DNA from 3 places in the Methylophaga sp. F-2 genome. Region 3 is predicted to be linked to each of the others. Evidence: riboswitches for the same ligand, from Rfam matches in the RefSeq annotation. Region 3 holds a riboswitch; each other region holds the start of a gene.
The links. A riboswitch is a leader RNA that binds a small molecule or an ion and turns the genes downstream of it on or off. The one in region 3 is predicted to bind cyclic di-GMP.

Region 1 (3,284 bases), on a different contig from region 3:
ATTCAAACATGGCAGTTAACGAAACTGATTAAAGATGAAAGCGCTGTTAATGCCAGCTTTAAAATGCGTGATGATTATCAGACAACAGATTATGCCGATATTGGTGATAGTGAATCCGATCCATTTATTGCGAAGATGATTAACCAGGGGTATATCGACCATGGTCCATCCGGTTTTTATAATAGTGAAGGTGAGGATATCGGTCATCCACATCATCATTGAATAAAAGTGTAACCCAGTTAAAACCCTGTTTCAGTCTCTGAAACGGGGTTTTTTAATTTAGTGACAGTGCTACCTGACTGATGACAATATAGCGAATCAACTTACCTGCTGTGACTAACACGACAAACCAGCCTAGATGTATTTTTATGAGACCTGCCATAACAGTTAATGGATCACCAATGATGGGCAACCAGGCAAAACACAGGGAAATAAGGCCATATTTCTTAAACCGGTTTTCCGCTTTTCTAATATCGCTTTCTGATATCCGTAACCATTTTTTTATGACTGCAGAACTGGCCCAATAACCTAAAGCATAATTCAGCATTGAGCCAAGCACATTTGCCACGGTGGCTGTGGTGATGAGCAAACTCGGTGATAGTCCTTTGATTAATAGTGTGCTCAGAACCAATTCAGAGCTAAGTGGCAGTAGTGTTGCAGATAAAAAGGCTGAGATAAAGAGACCGGGATAACCCAAGCTAACAAAATAATCCATTCAGGCGGTTACTCGATGGCGTGATGGTGGAGAAGTCAAACTGATACTCTCCTAGGAAATATTGAATCATACATAAAAAAAGGGAGCCGAAGCTCCCCAATATTGAACGGTGATTTTCTAAAGATGGGTTTAGGCTGCAATCGCTTTTTTACGAAAGCCTAAGAAACCTAATAAAACTGGTGCGAATAAGAAAAGTGCTGCAGGAACAGGTACTGCTGAAACTGATAGGCTGTAATTTAAAGCTTTACCCGTTGCGTCATAGATATCCAACACATATGTCAGACCTGCAGTTAATATCGCTGTGAAACTGAAATCACCAGTAATGTTGAAATTTTGAATAGCACCACCTAAAACACCAAATGCAATAGTTGCATTATCAAGATTAGACTCTGGATTAAATGACCATTCAATAACTACTGGTGTTGCGTCATTAGTAAATAAACTGAACGAAGATTCCCATGCGCCATTACCTGTAGTCCCACTTGCTAATACTGTACTACCACTAGCAAGATCAATTTCCTGACTAGCATTGTTGGTGAAAGCTGAGTCACCTTTTGTTAAGTTAAGTGTTGCTGCATTAGCCGCAACAGAGAAAAATAGTGCTATGACAAATAGCATCGCTTTTTTCATAAAAATTCCCTTATGTTTAGAGTGAAAAAACAAGCAATGCAACCCAGCCATCTTCACTTGGAAGACCTGTAGCTTTCCGACCCCGCCTCACGACGAGTTTGGCTTTGATTAAAAGGATGAAAGTGATAAACCACTCAATTGCTCAAGTGGTTAATTATTCATCCGCGGCTAAGTGTATAGAGGCTCTATTACAAGAAAATGTCAGAGTGAGTAATTGATTTAAATAAAATTTCTATCAATTATCTTGAGTAAATTAACGGGCATATTTCCCGTTTTAAACTGGTGTATAGTCTGAAAATAATAATAAAAAAATACATATCAGAGAGGAGAGAGCAATATGGCAAGCGTACTAAAAACGACGCATCATGGAGGCTGTCCACATGATTGTCCGGATACCTGTTCGATGGTCTATGAGGTGGAAAACGGTCAATTAACTTCAGTCAAAGGCAATAAAGAACATCCGATGACGCGTGGCGGCTTATGCGTCAAACTCAAAGACTATGAAAAGCGTCACTACCATCCGGATCGTCTGTTGTATCCGATGCGACGAACAGGACCTAAGGGCAGTGGACAGTTTGAGCGAATTAGCTGGGATGAGGCTTTAGATGAAATCACTAGCCGCTGGAAAGCGATTATTGCAGAGCAAGGTCCGCATGCCATTTTGCCTTATAGCTATTTAGGGAATCAGGGCTTAGTTCATGGCTTAAACGGGGGCGATGCTTTCTTTAACAAAATGGGGGCGACCGTCTGTGAGCGTACGTTTTGTGGCGAAGGTTCTTGTACCGCTTGGTTATTGACCGTAGGGCCGACGGCAGGTGTCGATCCCGAGAGTTTTATTCATTCTAAATACATCGTTATCTGGGGCTGTAACTCGGTTAGCACCAATATTCACCATTGGCATATCGTGAAAGATGCACAGAAAAATGGTGCCAAAGTGGTGGTGATTGATCCGTATAAATCCAAAACAGCTAAAGAGGCTGACTGGCATATCGCACCAAAACCCGGTACCGATGGTGCATTAGCGATGGCGATGATGCATGTCATCATTGAAGAAGGTTTACAGGATCAGGACTACATCGACAACTACACCGTTGGCTTTGATGCCTTGGCAGATAGAGCCAAGACCAGAACACCCGAATGGGCTGCCACTATCACAGGCATAGCTGCGGATGATATCCGTCAATTTGCCCGTGAGTTTGCCACTAGCCAACCTGCGGCAATTCGCCTTGGGGTAGCAGTTGAACGTAACTACGGTGGTGGTCAGGCCATCCGTGCTATTACTTGTTTGCCAGCTTTAACCGGTGCATGGCGGCATGTTGGCGGTGGTGCTTTGCAGTTCCCGGTATGGGAGCATCCTTATAAATTTGATGTCATCTCGCGTCCAGATCTGATTCCGGAAGGCACGCCAGTGGTGAATGCAATACAACTTGGTCGAGCACTAACGGGTGAGTTGGGGCTTGATACACCGATTAAATCTATGATGTGCTGGAATGCGAATCCTGTCACGCAAGCAGCAGAAACTGACAAGATTGTTCAAGGTTTGATGCGGGAAGATCTGTTTCTGGTGTCGGCTGAACATTTCCTTTCTGATACGGCTTCTTATGCTGATATCGTGCTGCCTGCTTCTATGGGGGCTGAGATGGAAGATATGGTGCTGTCATGGGGGCACTTATATCTGACCTATAACGAAAAATGTGTTGATTCGCCGGGCGAAGCTATTCCCAATAATGAGATATTCAGACGTCTGGCAGCCAGAATGGGCTACCAAGAAGAAAACTTTAGCTGGTCAGATAGCGAGTGTCTGGAGAACTATGTTGACTGGGAATCACCGGCTTGTGATGGTATCGATTTAGCTTATTTACGCGAACATGGTTTTGCCAAATTAAAGGTAGGTACCAAAGATGATCGTGCTCCTCACCGCAATGGAAATTTCCCCACG
Region 2 (3,284 bases), on a different contig from region 3:
TCTCATCATGGGGTTTTGGTGATGGCATGTTCTCTACTGAGTATCTTGCCAGCCAGTTCTCTAACCCTAGTGCCGTACCATTACCTGCAGCACTGCCATTGTTTGCTTTTGGTCTGATTGGCATGTGGGCGGGTCGTTCACGTCTTACAGGTTCTAAAGCGGCCTAGTTCAGTTATGGTTAAACACTGACAGCAGCATAAGCAGTATTCAGGGCCAGTTTAAACACGAAAAAAGATGTTTAAACTGGCCCTGAATTTTATCGGTTTTGCTTAACTTTATATGTGATGTTTATGCAACTAAACTCGCATTACGACGCAAACCCAAAAAGCCGAATAAGACCGGTGCCAACAAGAAAAATGCGGCAGGAATAGGCACAGCGTTCACAGCCTGACTTACAACAAGATTCGCAAAGGTATCGCCAAATACCACTTCAAAATTAAAACCACTTATCGCCGGTAAAATAATGCTGTCAAAACTACCGACAATGCTGGCAAAGGTCAGGAAGTTAAATGTACCTTCTTGCACATCATCACCAATAAACTCAAAGCTTAATAAACCAGCTAGTGAAGCGACACCCGAAATATCCAGCAGATCGGAGTGCGTTTCATCAAACTCCACAACCATCGAACCAAATTCACCTTGCGTGTAATTACCATTAATCGTCATCGTACCGATAGAGTTACCAGCGGTCAGACTGGCATAGTTGTCATACCCGGTACCATTTACCGTCACATGGCTGTTAATGGTGCCGGTTCCTGACAAGTTACCCCCATTAATATTGACGCTGGTTTGGCTCATGACACCATTATTGATGGTTTGACCTGCGGTTTGAGTGTAATCACCACCCCAGGCACCACTACCGACCAATTTCGCTTTTTCATTATTAATAAACGTGCCAGTGTTAACGAAGGCGTTCTGGTTATATATCGATTTATTATTCGTCATCACACCATTGTTCACCACGGTGTCATTAATAGCATTGGTCAAGACATAGTTATTCGTCATTGAACCCTGATTAATTAAGCGACCTGCGTTAGTGAATGTGCCCTCATTATTCAGCGTGCCATTATTCACCAGGGTAGAATCAATGTAGTTATTTAATTTACCCGCCCGGCTGTTGGTCAAAATGCCATTATTAGTAACAGTCCCGCCTCTGTAACTCGATAAAGTACCGGTATTGGTGAGAATATCGTTATTGGTCAACTGTCCGTTATTGCTAAAGGTGCCCTGATTCAGAAATTCAGCCTGATTATCAATTTGGCCATCATTGATCCATCTGCCACTTTTATTCTCTATATAGCCTGTATTGGTAATCTGACCACTTGCTGCATTATTCAAATCACTGACATGCGTGGTCAGGCTTCCCGTGTTTAGCAAGATGCCAGAATTATTTAAATCACTGTATTTACCATAAAAAGTACCATTATTAATAAAGGTACCCTGATTAGCTAAAACAGGATCTACAGAAAAAGGCCAGCCTATCACTGACAACTCACTATCATTTTGAAACTGTGTTCCGGACACAATGCTTGTCGTGGCATCATCAATCGTTAAAGGCGAAGTGTTTATTCCAGATAAAACACCATCAGCACTGGCGGCAGCGCTTAATAGGAGTGATGATGTAAATAAGGTCGTGAATAAAGAACGTTTTAGAAATTGAGTATGCATGTTCTGAGTCTCTCTCGGTCTATGTAACTCAGCCACCTTAAGAGCTTAAGGTCTGTAGCTTTCCGTCCTCAGCTCACGCTGAGTTTGGCAATAATGATATGGGCATCCAACCCAGCCAGGATTGATGATATAGAGACAGCTACAACGGCACTATCCGATTTTCGCAAACGTATAAATTAATGAGAGACGGGCATTAAGGATAATATTTTCTGACTCGTATATGATGTGCTTTCACATACCTAAGATGGAATAATAAGGGATAGCTATTTTGGTTTTTCGTTACTTTATTTGCCTGCTTTTTTTGATATTACAGGCCTGCTCATCCATACCCACCACACAAAACCGCACTGATACGGCAGTTCGTTTAGCTCAGCTCAATGGCTGGCAATCCCAGATCATCACTACAGCCTCATTTAACTTGCAAAGCTTTATCCCTGAAAAAATCTCACCGTCCAAAGAGTTAACCATTTACATAGAAGGTGATGGTTTAGCCTGGTTGAGTCGACGAAAAAAGTCTTCAGATCCGACCCCTATCGATCCATTAACACTCAAGCTCGCACTCCTCGATAACCATGCCGTCTATCTGGCCCGCCCATGCCAATATGTGTGGTCTGGAGGCTGTGAACAGCATCTGTGGACTTCAGCCCGCTTTTCTCCTGAGGTATTACAAGCGATGAATCAAGCCGTGGATAAGTTAAAAGCCCAATATCAGGCTTCTTCTTTACGGCTTATTGGTTACTCTGGTGGGGGTGCTGTCGCGACGTTATTAGCGGCTAAGCGAGACGATGTTTCTCAGTTAGTCACTGTGGCAGGTAATATTGATACTGATTACTGGACGACATTACAGCATATTTCACCGTTAACAGGCTCATTAAATCCAGCAGACCAGTGGCCTTCATTACAGGCCATTCCACAAATTCATTTTGTGGGGAGTGAAGATAAGATCATGCCCGTTGCTGTGGCTAATGCATACCAGCAACATTTTCCTCAATCAAAACGCCCCACTGTAAGAGTAATCACCGGTATGACTCATCATTGCTGCTGGGTTGAGCACTGGCCAGAGCTATTGCAGGAAATATCTGCCGCTAAGAAATCTGCCCCTTAATTAAATGCACGACGTAATGTCGCTGACGGTAGCTCGCCGAATAACTGTAGATAATCATTAGAAAACCGCCCTAAATGCCAAAAGTGCCAGTCGCTGGCTACTTGCGTCACCGTCATATTAATATCTGTAGGCCTGAGTAATTGGGATCGCACTCGATTTAATCTCAAGCGATAAAGGTAGGCATTAGGGGTGATGCCCATTACTTTTTTAAAGTGATATTGCAAGTTACGCTGACTGATACAGACATCTTTACAAATATCGATAATGGTTGGGCAAATATGACTGTCCAGCTTAGCGTGAATATAGTCGATAGCTAATCTCACTGATTTAGCCGCTCTTCGCCGTGCCACGACATCAGTTTCTTGCCCATCAAAAAGTAAGGATGAATCTAAAGATAGCAGCACATGTTCCATCACAGAAGTATTTAAATGTTTTTGCTGCTCTGGCTGACCGTCATCCGAAGACATCGCTGATAATTGATAAAGGTAATCAGTAAACAACTCTAACGGTT
Region 3 (3,284 bases):
ACTTTTTCAGTAATGTCAGTGGCAAATTTAATGACTCGATAGGGCTTGCCATTACTATCGAATATAGGGTTATAGGTGGCTTCCAACCAAACAGCAGATTGATATTTATTTATCCGTTTAAAATTGTCTGCAATAAAACGTCCCTCATTCAATTGTTCCCAGAACTTGGCATATTCAGGACTTTTTACATAGTCTGAGTCACAAAAAATTCTATGGTGCTGTCCTTTCACTTCATCAAGCTTATATCCCATAAGGCTCAGAAAATTTTGATTGGCATTGGTGACACGACCTCCCATATCAAACTCTATGATAGCCATTGAACGATCGATTGCAGATAGCAAACTATCATTACTACGAGAATGTTCTACACGTTCGGTCACATCGTTAGCAATCTTAAAAATTTTAACGACACGGCCTTCACCATTTTTTATTGGGAAATAATTGGCTTCCAGCCATATATCATGGCCGTTTTTATGCTTGCGTAATACTTCCCCTGAAAAATACTCACCGTTCTTTAGATGCTTCCAAAAATCTTTATATCGGGAAGATTCAACTTCGGATTTATCGCATAACAGTTGATGATGCTGTCCTATCAGTTCAGAAGAGGAATAACCTGTTACCCGAGAAAAATTGTCGTTTACTGCAGTGATGATACCTTCAGGTGTGAACTCAATAATGGCGAGTGATGACTGCATTGCGGTGAAAATCTCCAGCAAGGGAGTGAGTTCGTTTTTTAATACCGCATTCTCGGTGATTAACTGCTTTGTTTTACCAAACATGTCTTTTTTTCGCCTCTTTGCAAATAGTGTGCAATTTAATTGTATGCATCTTATATCGGCAGTGAAAAGTAAAAGTTAACTGCTTTTATACGAAAGCATGATGTCTATCACGTTACTGGTAAGTTAATGATCTTAATGGGGGGTACTGACTTTTGCATTTCAAACACGGTGGGTGGATATGGGTAAATTGTGTTCTTCCGAGTGAGGATTAAGTTATTTTTCACTTATGCTGAAAACGTATCGAATTTTCCTCTATAAGCATTGTGTTGAGGAAAAATGGAATGTCTTTTTTTAATAAATTAGTACCAAAGTACAATGTAATTTTTAATTAATTAAGGCGAGTTAATAGTGCGCAACTGATTGTTGGTGGTTACCTGTTGCGAAATTAAATAGTTATATTATTATTTCATCGTGTTCAACACATTAACGCCAAACCTGATGTGAGTCAGGGACGGAAAGCCTACAGCTGTATATTGAAGTCTTGACAGGGCTGGGTTGCAAAATTATTGGGATATGGGACATGTATAAAAAATTTTTTGCAACAACCCTTGCTCTGTCAGCATCGATGTTAACGATATCGGCTCATGCTGCAAATATTGGCTGGACAGACTGGACAAAAACAAGTCAAAAAACTGCATCTGGAACCATGGCGTTTGGTAGTGACAATGTCAGTGTTGGTTTTAGCTCAAGTTCTGATGCTTATTTCATAGAATCGGGAGCGACAGATAATTGGTGGGGTAATGCCTACACCAAGGGGACGGTTAGCAATCTTCCATCATCACGTGAAATTATCGGTTTGAGTACCGATGGTACAGTAGAAATAAAATTTTCAGAAACAGTGCTGAATCCTTACATTGCCCTTGTCAGCTGGAACGCAAATAATGTTGATTTTGGTGATACAAAAATTAAATTTGATAGTACTGGTTTAGGGAAGTACGGTTCGGGATCACCCACCCTGTATTCTGACGGTACTGGATTTACTACCTCTAATTTTGCCGAGCTACATGGAGTGATTATTCTTGAAGGGTTATTTGACTCGTTCAGTTTTACTCATACAAGTGAAGGCTGGCATGGCTTCACCGTAGGTGCCGCAGGCATCGCGCCTGTGTCGGAAGTGCCTATTCCAGCGGCTGCATTTATGTTTGCTCCGGCTTTGCTTGGTTTTATGGGACTTCGCCGTAAAGCCAAACAAGCTGCATAATCAATCAATATATACTGGCTTTTTTGTCCCTGATTGTCCGGCCATGACAAGCTGGTTATCGAACATATCTTGCCTAACTCCACATAGTCTTACTTAATCTGAACTTAATTAGAGATATGTTGACGTGAGTTAATATTCTCTTTGAACATTTTTTTGACTCAATTTTTACTATGAATTTAAAGTCAATTTTTAAAAAAATCATACTTAAGGATGATTTTTTTTCTAATTCAATTTAAGTAACCTGTTAACAACAGAATATAAGTGTTCATCTGTTACTCGCCATAGCAAGTTAACTTTAATTTATTAATTTTGTTCAACATATTATCGCCAAACCTGATGTGAGTCAGGGACGGAAAACCTACAGCTGTGCATTAGTGGCATCAGGGCTGGGCTGCATGAAATGGAGATTTTTATGAAAAAAATAGTGTGGATGCTATTAAGCCTGGGTTTATTGACGTTATCTCTGACAGCTTCTGCTGCGACTGTTGTTAAAGCTAATTTTGATGCAGGATGGCCGACTTATGACGGTGGTGAATTTACGTTTTCTGGGAATTTTGTGGGAGAAGATCTGAATAACGACGGCGTATTGTCTTTCGGAGAGTTTTCCGTATTTAACTGGAGCTCTGCTTATAACTCATACACATTATCTGACCTGTTTGATACTGGCGATATTGTCATTAGCACACAAACTTGGTTGGCTAATGGCATAAGCTGGGTTGGAGCAGACGATTTAGCTTACATAACTTGGGATGACAGAGGACAATCGATAAATACTAACATCCTGGGTGAAGTTCGCTTTACTTCTTTCGAAGTTTCTGCGGTTCCTTTACCACCAGCTGTCTTGCTGTTTGCACCTGCACTACTGGGTTTTATGGGCTTACGCCGTAAAGCAAAACTAGCTGTCTAATTAATTTCAGTATTTCAAACGTTTAAAGCCGTCATAGAGTGACGGCTTTTTTGTCTGTTTAAAATCACGTTGAGCTAAAACACATAATCCAGACTAATTTGACCAGTGGCGTATCGCGTTTTAGTGATGATGACTCAGAAACAATATTGAGTTTTAGGCTTCAGGCTTATCGCTGTTATAATGCCTGCCCAATGTCCCCGTAGCTCAGCAGGATAGAGCGTCCCCCTCCTAAATCCTCCAGAGCAATATCGATGTTGCCTTCTACCGCAAGGCAATCCCATGATTTTATTGAGTTTGTGACATTAGCGCCGGTTAACTTCCGGCTTATTCAAACTGATTTTTGGAACTCAATGACAAAGTTCTCACCATCAAACTCTATAATCTGTCCCATCACTTC

Region 1: it holds a riboswitch for cyclic di-GMP, as region 3 does, so the genes downstream of both, AC13DA_RS12750 (hypothetical protein) here and AC13DA_RS00975 (hypothetical protein) in region 3, are expected to answer to the same signal.
Region 2: it holds a riboswitch for cyclic di-GMP, as region 3 does, so the genes downstream of both, AC13DA_RS07535 (autotransporter outer membrane beta-barrel domain-containing protein) here and AC13DA_RS00975 (hypothetical protein) in region 3, are expected to answer to the same signal.

Annotation. Positions count from the first base shown of each region.
Region 1 is NZ_JBSXOF010000019.1:722,006-725,289, reverse strand. Features, by position in the region: gene AC13DA_RS12760 (hypothetical protein) at 1-222, shown strand, start outside; gene AC13DA_RS12755 (YqaA family protein) at 275-715, opposite strand; gene AC13DA_RS12750 (hypothetical protein) at 845-1,345, opposite strand; cyclic di-GMP riboswitch class I at 1,380-1,458, opposite strand; gene AC13DA_RS12745 (molybdopterin-containing oxidoreductase family protein) at 1,683-3,284, shown strand, end outside.
Region 2 is NZ_JBSXOF010000018.1:104,200-107,483, forward strand. Features, by position in the region: gene AC13DA_RS07530 (hypothetical protein) at 1-167, shown strand, start outside; gene AC13DA_RS07535 (autotransporter outer membrane beta-barrel domain-containing protein) at 289-1,668, opposite strand; cyclic di-GMP riboswitch class I at 1,688-1,767, opposite strand; gene AC13DA_RS07540 (alpha/beta hydrolase) at 1,937-2,773, shown strand; gene AC13DA_RS07545 (helix-turn-helix domain-containing protein) at 2,770-3,284, opposite strand, start outside.
Region 3 is NZ_JBSXOF010000010.1:29,377-32,660, forward strand. Features, by position in the region: gene AC13DA_RS00970 (methyl-accepting chemotaxis protein) at 1-779, opposite strand, end outside; cyclic di-GMP riboswitch class I at 1,198-1,282, shown strand; gene AC13DA_RS00975 (hypothetical protein) at 1,300-1,980, shown strand; cyclic di-GMP riboswitch class I at 2,297-2,379, shown strand; gene AC13DA_RS00980 (hypothetical protein) at 2,393-2,887, shown strand; gene AC13DA_RS00985 (hypothetical protein) at 3,216-3,284, opposite strand, start outside.